DNA from 2 places in the Comamonas aquatilis genome. Region 2 is predicted to be linked to the other one. Evidence: riboswitches for the same ligand, from Rfam matches in the RefSeq annotation. Region 2 holds a riboswitch; the other holds the start of a gene.
What was found. Region 2 has a riboswitch for S-adenosylhomocysteine ahead of ahcY (adenosylhomocysteinase). Riboswitches for the same ligand answer to the same signal wherever they lie in the genome.
Positions count from the first base shown of each region.

Region 1 (7,731 bases), on a different contig from region 2:
CCAGGCGGCAGTCGATGATTTAACCGGACTGCCCAATCGCCGCGAATTCAATGATGTGGCCAGGAGCTTGTTTGAGACAGAAAATCCACTCTCCATACTAATGATGGATCTGGATAACTTCAAGCTGGTTAATGACACTTATGGTCATGAAGGCGGAGATGATGTGCTGAAAGCCTTTGCGTCCATCGCCCGTGAAACCATAGGAAAAGAACATATTGTCGCCAGACTTGGCGGGGAAGAATTTGTTGCCTGCCTGATTAATACGAATAAGGAAGAGGCACTTCAAATAGCAGAAAATTTAAGAAAGAAAATCTCTGACAGAGATTTTTCCTATTCTTGGCCAGAAGACAGAGCCATCCCCTTTACCTTGAGCATAGGCGTGGCCGTGAAAGGCACCAAAGACAGAGAGATGTCAAATTTGCTCAGAAGAGCCGATGAAGGACTGTATTTGGCCAAAGAGAACGGCCGCAACCGAGTCGAGGCGATTGGCTGATCTGGCCCGAGCTCAGACGGCTGCCATTGCATAAAGCCGTCTGAGATCAGAGCAAATCAGGCTTGCAGCCTCATGGCTGCAAGAAAAATCAAGCCAGATTCGGGGCCAGATACCGGCGCAGCTCCTCGATATCCATACCGCGACGCGCAGCCATATCGGCCAGCTGGTCTTCGCCGATTTCGCCCACGTTGAAGTAGGTGGCTTCGGGGTAGCCGATGTAAAAGCCGCTGACGCTGGAAGCGGGGTTCATGGCCAGGCTTTCGGTCAGCGTCATGCCGATTTCCTCGGCCTGCAGCGTCTTGAACAGGTCCCACTTGGCCGTATGGTCGGGGCAGGCCGGATAGCCTGGCGCGGGGCGAATACCCTGGTATTGCTCCTTGATGAGTTCCTCGTTGCTGAGGTTTTCATCGGCCGCATAGCCCCACAGGTCTTTGCGCACGCGCTGGTGCAGACATTCGGCAAAAGCTTCGGCCAGGCGGTCGGCCAGGGCCTTGAACATGATGCCGCTGTAGTCGTCCAGTGCGGCTTCAAACTCCCTGTCCTTCTTCTCGGCACCGATACCGGCCGTGACGGCGAACAGACCTGCATAGTCGGCGATGCCCGATTCCTTGGTGGCCACAAAGTCAGCCAGGCAGCGGCTGGGGCGCATCACGGGCCGGCCATCCGGGCCGTCAATCGCCTGCTTTTCGGTTTGCTGGCGCATCCCGTACCAGGTCATCAGCACCTGAGTTCGCGATTCGTCGGTGTAGAACTCGATGTCATCGCCCACGCGGTTGGCGGGGAACAGGCCCATCACGCCATTGGCCTGCAGCCAGCGGCCTTCGATGATTTTCTTGAGCATGGCCTGGGCATCGGCCTGCACCTTGCGCGCTTCCACGCCGACGATTTCGTCGTCGAGGATGGCGGGATAGGCACCTGCCAGGTCCCAGGTCTGAAAGAACGGACCCCAGTCGATGAACTGGGCAATCTCGGCCAAGTCAAAGTTCTTGAACACGCGACGACCCTGGGCACGCGGTGCCACGGGCGGGTGGGCGGCAAAGTCCACGGGCGTGGCATTGGCGCGGGCCTTTTCCAAAGGCCACAGCGGCGTCTTCTTCTTGTTGGCGTGCTGGGTGCGCACCTTGTCGTAGTCGGCCTGCACTTCCTGCAGATAGGCCTCCTTGTTCTCGCCCAGCAGGCTTTGCGCCACGCTCACGCTGCGCGAGGCATCGGGCACATACAGCACCGGGCCTTCGTACTTGGGCGCAATCTTCACGGCAGTGTGCACGCGCGAGCAGGTGGCGCCGCCGATCAGCAGCGGAATTTTCTTGATGCGGAAGTAGTCATCCTTGTGCATCTCGCCGGCCACGTACTGCATCTCTTCCAGGCTGGGCGTGATCAGGCCAGACAGGCCGATGATGTCGGCACCCTCGGCCTTGGCGCGCGCAAGGATTTCGTGGCAGGGCACCATCACGCCCATGTTGATGACTTCGAAGTTGTTGCACTGCAAGACCACGGTGACGATGTTCTTGCCGATGTCGTGCACATCGCCCTTGACAGTGGCGATGACGATCTTGCCGCGGCTGCTCACGTCCATGCCAGCGGCTTCCTGCTGGCGTTTCTCTTCCTCGATATAGGGCACGAGATGGGCCACGGCCTGCTTCATCACGCGAGCCGATTTCACCACCTGGGGCAGGAACATCTTGCCGGCGCCAAACAGGTCGCCGACCACATTCATGCCGTCCATCAACGGGCCTTCGATCACGTGCAGCGGACGGCCGCCGCCCTGGATCACGATAGCTTGATAAGCCTCTTCCGTATCTTCGGTAATGAAGTCGGTGATGCCGTGCACCAGGGCGTGCGACAGGCGCTCGCCCACGGTTCTGGGGTGCTCGGGCGTGCCGCGCCACTCCAGCTTTTTGCTCTCGTCCTTGGCACCGCTCTTGGCGCTGTCGGCCACTTCCACCAGACGCTCGCCGGCGTCGGGGCGACGGTTCAGCACCACGTCTTCCACGCGCTCGCGCAGCACGGGCTCCAGATCGTCGTACACGCCGACCATGCCGGCGTTGACGATGCCCATGTCCATGCCGGCCTTGATGGCGTGGTACAGGAACACGGTGTGGATCGCTTCGCGCACCGGATCGTTGCCGCGGAAGGAGAAGCTCACATTGGATACGCCGCCAGACACCTTGGCACCCGGCAGGTTCTGCTTGATCCAGCGCGTGGCTTCGATGAAGTCCACGCCGTAGTTGTTGTGCTCTTCGATGCCGGTGGCCACGGCAAAGATATTGGGGTCGAAGATGATGTCCTCGGGGGCAAAACCCACTTCGTCCACCAGGATGCGGTAAGCACGCTCGCAGATTTCGATCTTGCGCTCGAAGGTGTCGGCCTGGCCTTTTTCGTCAAACGCCATCACCACGGCGGCAGCGCCATAGCGCTTGACTAGTTTTGCGTGCTTCTTGAACTCGTCAACGCCCTCTTTCATCGAGATGGAGTTGACGATGCCCTTGCCCTGGATGCAGCGCAGACCGGCTTCGATCACCTCCCACTTGGAGCTGTCCACCATGATGGGCACGCGGGCGATATCGGGCTCGGAGGCGATCAGGTTCAGAAAGCGCACCATGGCGGCCTTGCTGTCCAGCATGGCCTCGTCCATGTTCACGTCGATCACCTGGGCGCCGTTTTCCACCTGCTGGCGGGCCACGGCCAGCGCTTCTTCGTACTGCTCGTTGAGAATCAGGCGCGCAAAGGCCTTGGAGCCGGTGACGTTGGTGCGCTCGCCCACGTTGACGAACAGCGTGTCCTCGCCGATGAACACGGGCTCCAGGCCCGACAGGCGCATGGGGGGCACGGAAGAAATAGCAGTGGCGGGGATTGCAGCAGACATCATGCTCACCTGTGTGAAAACCAGAATCAGAAATAACAGGTGAGCGCCGTTGTTGCGAAGCAGCCGGCATCAGAGCCCAGCTGCTGACCCCAAGCCTGACGCACTGGTTGAACATCAACCAGCTAGCTGCAGCGCTCCTTGGGGCGAAGCCCTGCATTTTATGTCCATGCAGCCAATCTGCACCATGTGCACAAGTGAATGCGCCTTAAACCGTCAAGAGCCTCAATCGAACCAATGTGCCTGACTCCCTGCACCGCAGTCCGATCGCCTCGGCTTATTGCATGAAACCCGCGCTTTATCCCTAAAACGCCAACATTCGCCCGGGACATATCGTCAATGACGAACGCAGTCGTCTGGTTTCAAGCATATTCGCCTCCTCGGTCACGTTGATGCCAGATGAATGCCAGTTGCGCGCGCAAACGGCGGCGGGCATGCTGACGGGATAAAAGCATCGATCCTATCTGTCTAGGCTCTGGCGAATGGAGCCAAGCCGCCACATGCTGCGACGCCGATGCACTGTTCAACCCAGAGTACAGACTCGACCTCAGGAATCACCGCCGCCCCTTGACGGCGGGTGCCGATTGGAGAAAACGCATGCACGTCACTTTTGGCGCGTACTACACCCTTATTTTTGCCGTGCTGGTGCTGCTGCTGGGCAAGCTGATGACGCGGCACATCCGCTTTCTGCGCAACTTCAACATCCCCGAGCCCGTCTCCGGCGGGCTGGTGGTGTCAATGAGCATTTTCCTGCTCCATGAAACCACGGGCCTGACCCTGGGCTTTGAGTCCAGCCTGCAAGATGCTTTCATGCTGGTGTTTTTCTCCTCCATTGGTCTGAGCGCCAACCTCTCCAAGCTGCGCGAAGGCGGCACGGCGCTGCTGGTCTTTCTGGGGCTGATCGCCGGCTTCATCTTTGCGCAGAACGTGGTGGGCGTGGGCCTGGCCACCTTGCTGGGGCAAGACCCGCTGATGGGTCTGGTCGCAGGCTCCATCACTCTGATCGGCGGCCATGGCACGGCCGGGGCCTACGGCGCGATGCTGGAGAACGAATACGGCCTCACCGGCGCCACGGCGCTGGGCATTGCCTGTGCCACCTTCGGTCTGGTGATTGGCGGTCTGCTCGGCGGCCCGCTGGCCAAGCGGCTGATCACCAGCCGCCAGCTGGCCCAGCCTCGCACCGAGGCCCAGCAGCTCAGTGTCGATGCGCCCGCCGTGAGCGAGGGCAGCGACGTGGCCAATTTCGAATCCTCCAGCAAGGCGCCGCGCCTGATCACGGCCGATGCTGCCGTGGAAACCCTGGCGCTGTTCGCCGGCTGCCTGGCGTTTGCCGAACTCATGACCTCGCTGACCCAGGGCGTCATCAAGCTGCCCACCTTTGTCTGGGCCCTGGGCGGCGGCGTGATCATCCGCAATACGCTGGACTATGTGTTCAACATCAAGGTCTTTGACCGGGCCATCGACGTCTTCGGCAGCGCGGCCCTGTCGATTTATCTGTCCATTGCCCTGCTGTCGCTCAAGCTGTGGGAGCTGACGGATCTCGCCGCGCCGCTAATGATCATCCTGCTGGTGCAGACCCTGCTTCTGGCCTCGTATGCGGTCTTTGTGACCTTCCGCGTCATGGGCAAAGACTACGACGCCGCCGTGCTGGCCGCCGGCCACTGCGGCTTCGGCATGGGCGCCACGCCCACGGCTGTGGCCAATATGCAGGCCTTGACCAACCAGTACGGCCCCTCGCACAAGGCATTCCTGATCGTGCCGCTGGTGGGGGCCTTCTTCATCGACATCATCAACGCCTTTTTGCTGCAGGGCTTCATCAGCTGGCTGCGCTGATTCCCGTCACCGCTCCCCAACGAAAAAAGCGTGCACCTTGACAAGGCGCACGCTTTTTTTGATAGCTACCTGCGCTTGACTATCAAGCGCTGCAGCCGGATTTTTTACTTGACTCAGGCCGACAGATTCTGGGCCGAGGCAGGCAGACCGAACAGGCGGTCAAACGCCCAGTTGAAGGCAAAGGTGTAGACCATGAAGAACACCAGCAGGCCGGCTTCCATCACCGTCGCCTGCCACAGCGAGACGTCGAACCACCAGGCCATGAGCGGGATGAGGACCAGCGCCAAGCCGCCCTCAAAACCAATCGCATGCACCACGCGGCGCAGCACGGAGCGGCCCTTGACGGCCTGGCGTGCTTCCCATTTTTCAAATAGGTGGTTGAAGCTCAGGTTCCAGCAGATCGCAATCACCGATGCGGCGACGGCCATGACGCTGGAGTCGCCGGCCTTCTGGCCAATGGCCATGAAGATCAGGCTGGAGACGGCGATAGCGATCGCCTCGTACAAGGAGACATAGATGATGCGGCGCTTGGGGCCTTGCAGACCCGTGGCCTTGCCCGGCGCGGCAGGCGCGGAGGCTTTGACAGAAGCATGAACAGTGTGAGCGGCAGAAGAAGAAGCGGATGCCATCGCGGAGGCTTGTTGAGACATGGGCCGCAGTGTATGTTCTGAAAACTGAAGATAAAAGTCATCTCCTTTCAATTTTCCTGATAGATAACGCCATGCCATTCGCTGCCGACCAGGTTCCGCTGTTTCTTGCCGTGCTCGATGAAGGCTCGTTTTCCGCTGCCGCCCGCAAGCTGGGGCGCGTGCCCTCGGCCGTGAGCATGGCCGTGGCCCAGCTCGAAGCGGAGCTGGATTTGCCGCTGTTCGACCGCAGCGGGCGCGAGCCCCGGCCCACGGCCGCCGCCCGGGCGCTGGAGCCGCAGGCCCGTCTGCTGGCCGAGCAGCTGCAGCAGCTCAACTGGCAGGCCAGCGCCTTGCATCAGGGGCTGGAGGAAAGATTGACGCTGGCGATTGCGCCCGAGCTGCTCTCCACCCCCTGGACCGAGACGCTGGCCGCCCTGGTGCAGGAGTTTCCTGCCCTACCGATTGAAGTGCTGACCGCGCCGCAGACCGATGCCCTGCAGTTGCTGCACGCAGGCCGCGCCCATCTGGCCCTGGTGTTTGAACGCCCGGCCATTGACGGGCGCGAAGGCTTTCAGGAAATGGGGCGCGAGACGCTGCTGGCCGTGATGTCCCCTCAGTTCCCCCCCTGGCAGCAGGCGCGGGCCGAGCATGGCGAGCGCGCCCGGCTCAGCGTGGAACAGCTGGCAGCCACCCGCCAGGTGCTGGTGGCCAGTCGTGATCCGCAGCAGACCGACCCGCGCTTTGTGTTTGCCCGCCAGCTGTGGCGCACCGACAGCCACCAGGCCGCGCTGTCGCTGATTGGCGCGGGCATGGCCTGGGGCTGGCTGCCCAAGGGCCTGGTCGAGCCGCGCATTGCCGCCGGTCAGTTGCTGGAAATTCCCGTGCAAAACCTGAGCAATGGCACCACACTGTTCGTGGACTGGGTCTGGTCCAAGGAAAGCCCGCAAGGCCTGGCCGCCCGCCGCTTTGTGCAGTTGCTGCGCGAGCAGGGAGTGCCGCAGCGCCCGAGTTAAGCATTAAAACAGCCTGAAACCCATATCAATCAGGCGCACATAGCTAGATTATTCATAGCATCCGCTTTCATCCACCTTGTTCATGGAGCTGCGTTATGTCCACCCCCAGCCAGCCGGTACAGCCTTCGCCTTCCGCCGAGAATGTCTATCCTTTCGAGAGCAAGCACAAAACCCTGCGCAAGCTCTGGCAGCAATGGCAGCCCGGCGTGCCGCGCGACAGCCGCCAGCTGGACGCCGATGCGCCGCCCTCCGTGGAGCTGGCCGGCTTCGAGCCCGGAGCCAAGCCTTTTTCAGCCGGCCAGGGCAAGCAGCATGACAAGGACAGCGTCAGCGCGCTGGCCCGGGAACTCGATGGGCTGCAGAACATCTTCTATGCCGATCGGCGCTTCAAGCTGCTGGTCATACTGCAAGGCATGGATGCGGCCGGCAAGGACGGCACGCTGCGCGGCGTGTTCGGCCAGATGACGCCGCTGGGCGTGCACACCGTGGGCTGGAAAGCGCCTACCGATGCCGAAAAAGCCCATGACTATCTGTGGCGCATCCACCAGCAGGTGCCGGGCGCGGGCGAGATCGTGGTGTTCAACCGCAGCCAGTACGAGGATGTGCTGGTGCCCGTGGTCAACGGCTGGATCACGCCCGAGCAGCAGGCCCAGCGCTATGCCCAGATCAACGACTTCGAGCGCATGCTCAGCGAAAACGGCACCCTGGTCGTCAAGTTCATGCTGCACATCAGCAAGGACGAGCAGCGCCAGCGACTGCAAGAGCGACTGGACGACCCCTGCAAACACTGGAAGTTTGACGAAAGCGACCTCAAGGTACGTGCCCAGTGGGACGAGTATCAGCAGGCCTATGAAAAGCTGCTGGCCGCCACCCACACGCCCTGGGCGCCCTGGACCATTG
Region 1 is NZ_CBCSIW010000009.1:41,449-49,179, forward strand. Features, by position in the region: gene ACNAZA_RS12580 (GGDEF domain-containing protein) at 1-493, shown strand, start outside; gene metH (methionine synthase) at 582-3,359, opposite strand; S-adenosyl-L-homocysteine riboswitch at 3,394-3,505, opposite strand; gene gltS (sodium/glutamate symporter) at 3,954-5,189, shown strand; gene ACNAZA_RS12595 (PACE efflux transporter) at 5,303-5,731, opposite strand; gene ACNAZA_RS12600 (LysR family transcriptional regulator) at 5,911-6,831, shown strand; gene ACNAZA_RS12605 (PPK2 family polyphosphate kinase) at 6,927-7,731, shown strand, end outside.
Region 1: it holds a riboswitch for S-adenosylhomocysteine, as region 2 does, so the genes downstream of both, metH (methionine synthase) here and ahcY (adenosylhomocysteinase) in region 2, are expected to answer to the same signal.

Region 2 (7,731 bases):
TGTGTAAATGGCTTTGTGCTTGCCGCGCAGACGGAGTGCCACTTCGCTGGCGACACGTCCGAGCACCTTATCGGTGGCGTCAATCACAAACCACTCGTGTTGCACCTCAGCGGGCTTTGCGCTGAATGTAGACATGAGTTTTCTCTTTCAAGAGGGTTTGGCGAGTCCTTTTCCGCGGTCGGTGCTTCTTCTCAAAAAGGAAAACCTTTAAAGGAAGCCTCTTAGGCGGTATTTCTAGGGCTATAGCAAGTACAGCCCAAGACTTCGCCGCGGGACTCATAAAATCGCTGCGAAGCCCGCAATTATACAAAAACACCGCAGCACGTGTCGTTTCCGTCCAAAGGCTGTGGCAAATAAGGCCATTTGCCACTTCACAGCAACGGTTTGGCCGCGGTTTTTCGGCCCCCATACAACCTTCAGCCGCCAAGGGCATCGCCCTTCACCACACGCCTTCACGAGCGTCGCGCGGCTGGTTACCATCAGCACCTATGTTCAGTTATCGCCACGCCTTCCATGCCGGCAACCATGCCGATGTGCTCAAGCACACCGTCCTGATTGCCACCGTGCAATACCTCACGCAAAAGGAGGCAGCGCTGACGGTGCTCGACACCCACGCCGGCGCAGGCCTGTACCGCCTGGACGGCGACTACGCCAACAAGAGCGGCGAGGCCGAAGAAGGCGTGCTGCGCCTGGCCGCAGCCAACGAAGCCGAGCTGGCCCCCGTGCTGCAGGACTATATGCAGATGGTGCGCTCCTTCAACCAGGGCGAAAAGCTGCGCAACTACCCTGGCTCGCCCTTCATCGCCCAGGCGCTGCTGCGCCCGCACGACCGCCTGAAGGCCTTTGAGCTGCACCCTACCGACATGCGCTCCCTGGCGGGCAATCTGGGTCAGCTGGAAAGACACCGACAAGTGACCGTGCTGCCCGAGGACGGATTCGAGGGCGTGAAGAAGTTTCTGCCCCCGCCATCGCGCCGCGCACTGCTGCTGTGCGATCCAAGCTATGAAATGAAGAGCGACTACGGCCGGGTGCTGGACATGGTGACGGACAGCATGAAGCGCTTCCCCACCGGCACCTATGCCGTCTGGTATCCCATCATTCCGCGCCCCGACGCCCATGATCTGCCCAAGCGTCTCAAGACCATGGCCACCAAGGCCGGCAAGAGCTGGCTGCACGCCACGCTCACCGTCAAGAGCAACAAGACTTCCGAACGCGGCGGCCTGCCCGCCAGCGGCATGTTCCTGATCAACCCGCCCTTCAATCTGAAGGAGCAACTCAAGCCTGCCATGCCGCAGATGGTCAAGCTGCTGGGCCAGGACGGCAACGCGGCCTTCACGCTGGAGTCCGGCGGCTGAAGCCGGGCGGCATCTAACCGAAGGTCAAAAACAGAAAAAGGGGCTGCGAGCCCCTTTTTTGATGCTGTCTTGATGGCGCGCCAGCCGGCTTATTTGCGGCGCGTATTGCCCGCCACCACTTTGGACGCTGCGGCCTTGGTCGTGGTTTTCTGGCGTGCAACGGTTCGCGGCTTGCTTTTGGCCACACTGCTCGCCTTGGCACTGGCCGTGCTGCTGCGCGGCTTCTTCTTGGCCGACGCATTGAGCTGAGCCGGACACTCGTCCTCATCCGCATCGAGCTGCCAAAGCTCCACGGGTTTGATACCCAGGCCCAGCATGCCCAGCTCCTGCGCCGCAGCCTTGCTCAAATCAATAACGCGCCCGGGCGCAAACGGCCCGCGGTCATTGATGCGAACCACCACGCTTTTGCCGGTCACAGCGCTGCGCACGCACACGCGGGTGCCGAATGGCAGCGTCTTGTGGGCTGCCGTCAATTCATTGAGATCGAAGCGCTCGCCGCTGGCGGTTTTGCGGCCATGGAACTGTTCGCCATACCAGGAGGCCTGGCCTTGCTGATCACTCTCGCGCGGAGGATTCAGCTCATATTTGTTGGCGTCTTCCGGCGTTTCGGAATGGTCTGCATCCGTAGGCTTGTTGGCCTTGATGCCCAAGCCTTTGTCGCGATACTGGCTGCGCGCATAAGCATCGGGCAGGGACTCGGAGACTCCGGCAGCTCCTGCGCGCTTGCCTCCCTTGATCGCGGCACGCGCGGAGGTTTGAGTCTGGCCGCTATCGACACCGGACTCGGGCGTGGGCGCACAACCGGCCAAAATGGCCGTGGCAGCACCCAAAACCCACCACTGACAACAACGCCATCGCGACAACAGAATGTGCATGGACGGGATCTCCTTGACTAGCTCAAGTGAGTGCCGCCCAAGACTGCACCGCCGGGCGTGTTGCGTTGTGCGCTTACAGCCCCAGTCGGTCGCAGATCTCCAGAGTGGCGACGCTCTGGTTCATCGTATAAAAGTGCAGCCCGGGAGCCCCCTGGCTGCGCAGTTGTTCGCAGAGATGGGTCACCACGTCCAGTCCGAAGGAACGGATGGAGGCAGTGTCATCTCCGAAGGCCTGCAGACGCAGGCGTATCCAGCGCGGGATCTCGGCGCCGCAGGCGTCCGAGAAGCGCATCAGCTGTGTGGAGCTGGTGATAGGCATGATGCCGGGTACGACCGGAACATCGACTCCCATGCCATTCACGGACTCTACAAACCGGAAATATGCGTCGGCATTGTAGAAGTATTGCGTGATGGCGGAATCTGAGCCAGCCCGTACTTTAGCGACAAATGCGTCCAGATCGGCGCGTGGGGACTTTGATTGCGGGTGAAACTCAGGGTAAGCGGCCACTTCTATATGAAACCAGTCACCGAATTCCTGTCGCACGAAAGCCACAAGATCGCTGGCGTAGTGGAACTCGCCACCCAGGCCGTAGCCGCTGGGCAGATCGCCGCGCAAGGCCACGATGCGCTTGACGCCCATGGCCTTGAGAGCGCTCAACTCATTGCGCACCGACTCATGCGTGGCACCGATACAGGAAAAGTGCGAAGCCGCGCTCACGCCTTCATTCTGGATATCCCCCACCATGGTGAAAGTGCCGGACTGAGTAGAGCCGCCGGCACCATAGGTGACGGAGCAAAACTGCGGCTTGCGCGCATACAGCGCCTGGCGCACGCCCACATGCTTGGCCGCGCCCTCGGGCGTCTTGGTGGGGAAAAACTCGAAGCTGATCGGAAAACTCATGGCGGTCTTGGTCTCTGAATCAAATCACGGGGTCAAATCACGAGTGCAATGCGCTGGGCTAAGAACGTTCAGCGTTCGTTGCGCTTTTTTTGCTTGGGGCGTGCAGGTCCTGGCTGGCCGAAGCTGTCGGCTTCAGGGTCCAGATTGATCACGCGCTCGTTGCGCTGCTCGCGCAGCGTGGTGCGCGATACGCGCTTGACTGCCGGCTTGGCGGGCGCCGCATCGGCAGGCACTTCAGGCGACGCTTGCACCTGGGCACCTTGCTGGGCATGGATAAAGAACTCATGGTTGCCGTCGCCACCTTCGATGGGCGAATCCAGCCACTTGAGCACCTTCAGGCCCAGGCCGTCCAGGCATTCGCGAATGCGCTGCTCGACTTCGGCGAACAGCGCCGCATCGCGCACAATGCCACCCTTGCCCACCTGGCCGGGTTGCAGCTCGAACTGGGGCTTGACCAGCATCAACAGATGGCCGTGAGGCTTGAGCAGGCGCACGACGGCCGGCAGCACCAGGGTCAGCGAGATGAAGGAGACATCGCCGGTCACGAAATCGAACTCGGGCGTCACATTCACATCGGCAAACTCGGCCTTGCGGCGGCGCTCGGTGGCAATCGTACCCTCCTCGCGGGCCTTGGTCTTGTTGGCGCGTTCGAGCTTGAACTTTTCAATGTCCTGCTCTTTGGCGTCTTCGCTGTCGTCGTACTCTTCGTCGATCAGACCGCCGTTGCGCATCCAGGCATAGGGCGCCACGGGCTGGGTGTCGTTGTCGTCTGCATCTTCTTCCCAACGCTCGGACAGTACTTCCTCGCAGGCATCGATCAGGCTCTCGGCCGTCATGGCGCGGGCGTTCAGCCCTTCCACGCAGATCACGCGCTCGTCGGCGCGCAGGCGATCATGCAACTGGCCGTGGCCCACATCCACGCCTATGACCTGGGTTGCACCTTGCTGCAGCAGACAGTCGGTAAAACCGCCGGTGCTCTGACCCACATCCAGGCAGCGCAGACCGGCCACCTTCAGGCCCGTGGCCAGCAAAGCGCCTTCCAGCTTGAGACCGCCGCGCGAGATGTATTTCGCCTCGGCCGCGTCCAGCAGCTGCAGCTCGGCACCCGCAGGAATCTCGTCACCGTTCTTGGCAACCTTCTTCCACGGCGCCAGAGGCGTCAAACGCCATTCCACACCCGAAGCAATCAGGCGCTGGGCCTGGGAGCGTGTGGAGGCATGACCGGCTTCCACCAAAAAAACATCTGCGCGCATAGCGTCGCTTCCTTTGAAACATCCAGCGCCGGGCACTGCGCAACAACACGCAGCGGGGCTTTGAGTAATGTATTTTTTGCAGCAGCTAACGCTTGACTGCATTGACTATCAGCATTGAACCTATCTGAAATTCAGACAAACCCAGCGCTGACAGCTATCAAATAAATGAGCCTGCACCGACTTCCGACAGCCGGTGCAGCAGCTACCGCGAATTAATAGCGGTAGGTTTCAGGCTTGTAAGGGCCTTCCTTCTTCACACCGATGTAGGCAGCTTGGGCATCGGTCAGCTCGGTCAGCATGGCGCCGACCTTCTTCAGGTGCAGACGGGCCACTTTTTCGTCCAGCAGCTTGGGCAGCACATAGACCTTGCCCACTTCGTAGGCGTCAGGGCGTGTGAACAGCTCGATCTGGGCGATGGTCTGGTTGGCAAACGAAGCGCTCATCACAAAGCTGGGGTGGCCGGTGGCGCAACCCAGGTTCACCAGACGGCCCTTGGCCAGCAGGGTGATCTTCTTGCCGTCCGGGAACTTGATCTGATCCACCTGAGGCTTGACTTCTTCCCACTCGTACTTCTCGATCGAAGCCACGTCGATTTCATTGTCGAAGTGACCGATGTTGCAGACGATGGCCTGGTCCTTCATGGCCACCATGTGCTCGTGGCGAATGATGTCCTTGTTGCCGGTGGTGGTCACGAAGATGTCGCACTTGTCGGCGGCATATTCCATGGTCACGACCTTGTAGCCTTCCATGGCGGCTTGCAGGGCGTTGATGGGATCAACTTCCGTCACCCACACCTGGGCGCTCAAAGCGCGCAGAGCCTGGGCGCAGCCCTTGCCCACGTCGCCGTAGCCGGCCACGCAAGCGACCTTGCCGGCGATCATCACGTCGGTGGCGCGCTTGATGCCGTCCACCAGCGATTCGCGGCAGCCGTACAGGTTGTCGAACTTGGACTTGGTCACCGAGTCGTTCACGTTGATGGCGCGGAACAGCAGGCTGCCGTTGGCCGACATCTCGTTGAGGCGGTGCACGCCGGTGGTGGTCTCTTCGGTCACGCCCAGGATCTGGGCCGACTTGCGGGTGTACCAGGTGGCGTCCACGGCCAGCTTGGCCTTGATGGCGGCAAAGACGATTTTTTCTTCTTCGCTGCCGGGGTTGGCCAGCACGGACAGATCCTTCTCGGCCTTCTGACCCAGGTGCAACAGCATGGTGGCATCGCCGCCGTCGTCCAGGATCATGTTGGGGCCTTCGTTTTCGGTGCCGGCGGCGCCGAATTCAAAGATGCTGTGAGTGTAGTTCCAGTAATCTTCCAGCGACTCGCCCTTGATGGCGTACACAGGAGTGCCGGTGGCAGCGATGGCGGCGGCAGCGTGGTCCTGGGTGGAGAAGATGTTGCACGAAGCCCAGCGCACGTCGGCGCCCAGGTCCTTCAGAGTCTCGATCAGCACGGCCGTCTGAATGGTCATGTGCAGCGAGCCGGTGATGCGCGCGCCCTTCAAGGGCTGGGCAGCAGCGAATTCTTCGCGGATGGCCATCAGGCCGGGCATTTCGGTTTCCGCGATGCGGATTTCCTTGCGACCCCAGTCGGCCAAGGTGATGTCGGTGATGGCCGAATCGGCAGGGTTGAAGCGAACAGCAGCGTTCATGGTTTTCTCCAAAAAATGAATGAAAAACCACGTTCAGCGGAAGAAGAGGGATAAGCCATCTCACCGCACAGAAAGCGTGGGTGAGCGTCGTTGCGGAATCGATAAATCGAAGGATCCGAGCCTCACGCCCCGCTGATGCCTAGCTCTTGGCCGGCTGGGGAACGCTGCAACGCTCCTCGGATGGACGGCAATTATAAGGGTATAGGCACAGAGAGTGTGTTGACGATCTCTACGCAGCCGCGTTGAGGCGCAATCGGGATGAGTTCGATGCGGTGTGGAGTAGATTGCACCGGGGTGCAAGCCAGCCGCAGCGCGAAGAAATCGCCCGATTTCGCCTCAACCCTTCGGGCCAGGGCCTTTGCGGGCGCTCTGCGGTGTTGCGGTCGCTTGCAAGGCAATAGCCTTGCTGCGCACCCGCGCCTAGCATCTCATCCCGCAAAGACACTGGCGCGGTGCCGAGGAGACCGTCAACACACTCTCATAACCCCACAATCCGGTAGCCCACTTGCAGTTCGGTCAACAGATGGCGGGGCTGGGCGGCGTCCACTTCCAGCTTCTGGCGCAGATTGGCCATGTGCACGCGCAGATAGTGGGGTCGGTCCAGGTATTCCGGCCCCCAGACCTGCAGCAGCAATTGCCTATGGGTCAGCACTCGGCCGTGTCCGGCAATCAAGGCTGCCAACAGGCGAAATTCAATCGGCGTCAGGTGAATGGAGGCATCGCCGCGCCGCACTTCATGGCTTGCCAGGTCCACGGTCACATCGCCAAAGCGCGCCAGGCTGCCGCTCCTGTCTCCGGCCGTGGATTGCTGGCGGCGGCGCAGCATCACGCGCAGGCGGGCCAGCAGCTCGGGAATGCCGAAAGGCTTGCTCAGATAGTCGTCGGCCCCGGCATCAAGGGCCGCCACTTTTTCTTCCTCACGCTCGCGCGCCGAAAGCACCAGAATCGGCAGCTGGCTCCAGCCGCGCAGCTCGCTGATCACGCTTTTGCCATCGGCATCGGGCAGACCCAGATCCAGCACCACGGCATCGGGCTGGCGGCTGGCGGCTTCGATCAGGCCGCGCTTGGCGGTGTCGGCCTCGAACACCTGCCAGCCTTCGTCTTCCAGTGCCAGGCGCACAAAGCGGCGGATGCTGGCATCGTCTTCAATCAGCAAAATACGGGGGGCAGCGTGGTTCATGTCTCAAAGCTCAATCTGGCAAAGCATTGTCGGCGCTATTCATCAATGGCCGGCTGATCCGGCACGGGCAGACGAATGGTGAACACGGTTCCAGGCCCCGGCTCCAGCGTTTCGGCCAGCAGGCTGCCGCCATGCACTTTCACAATGCGCTGCGCCAGCGTCAGTCCCAACCCCATGCCGGAGACGGCAGATTCGGTTTCGCCGCGTGTAAACGGCTCGAACAGCTGCACCGGCTCCACATGGGCGGGCAAGCCGGGGCCGGCATCCTCCACGGTGACCAGGCAGTCCGCGCCATCCAGCCGCGCAGCCACGGTAATCGGCGTACCCGGCGGCGTGTATTTGGCTGCGTTATCCAGCAGGTTCACCAGCACGCGCTCCATCAGCACGGCATCGATATGCAGCAGCGGCAAATCCACGGGCACATCGGTGCGCAGCACATGGGCCGCCAGGCGCTCGCGCATCTGCTGCAGGGCGCTGCCCACCAGCTCGTCCACCGGCAGCCATTCGCGCTTCAGATGCACGCC
Region 2 is NZ_CBCSIW010000001.1:66,333-74,063, reverse strand. Features, by position in the region: gene rplM (50S ribosomal protein L13) at 1-135, opposite strand, end outside; gene ACNAZA_RS00310 (23S rRNA (adenine(2030)-N(6))-methyltransferase RlmJ) at 489-1,355, shown strand; gene ACNAZA_RS00305 (septal ring lytic transglycosylase RlpA family protein) at 1,445-2,230, opposite strand; gene metF (methylenetetrahydrofolate reductase [NAD(P)H]) at 2,304-3,131, opposite strand; gene ACNAZA_RS00295 (TlyA family RNA methyltransferase) at 3,200-4,384, opposite strand; gene ahcY (adenosylhomocysteinase) at 4,597-6,027, opposite strand; S-adenosyl-L-homocysteine riboswitch at 6,103-6,211, opposite strand; gene kdpE (two-component system response regulator KdpE) at 6,506-7,207, opposite strand; gene ACNAZA_RS00280 (DUF4118 domain-containing protein) at 7,243-7,731, opposite strand, start outside.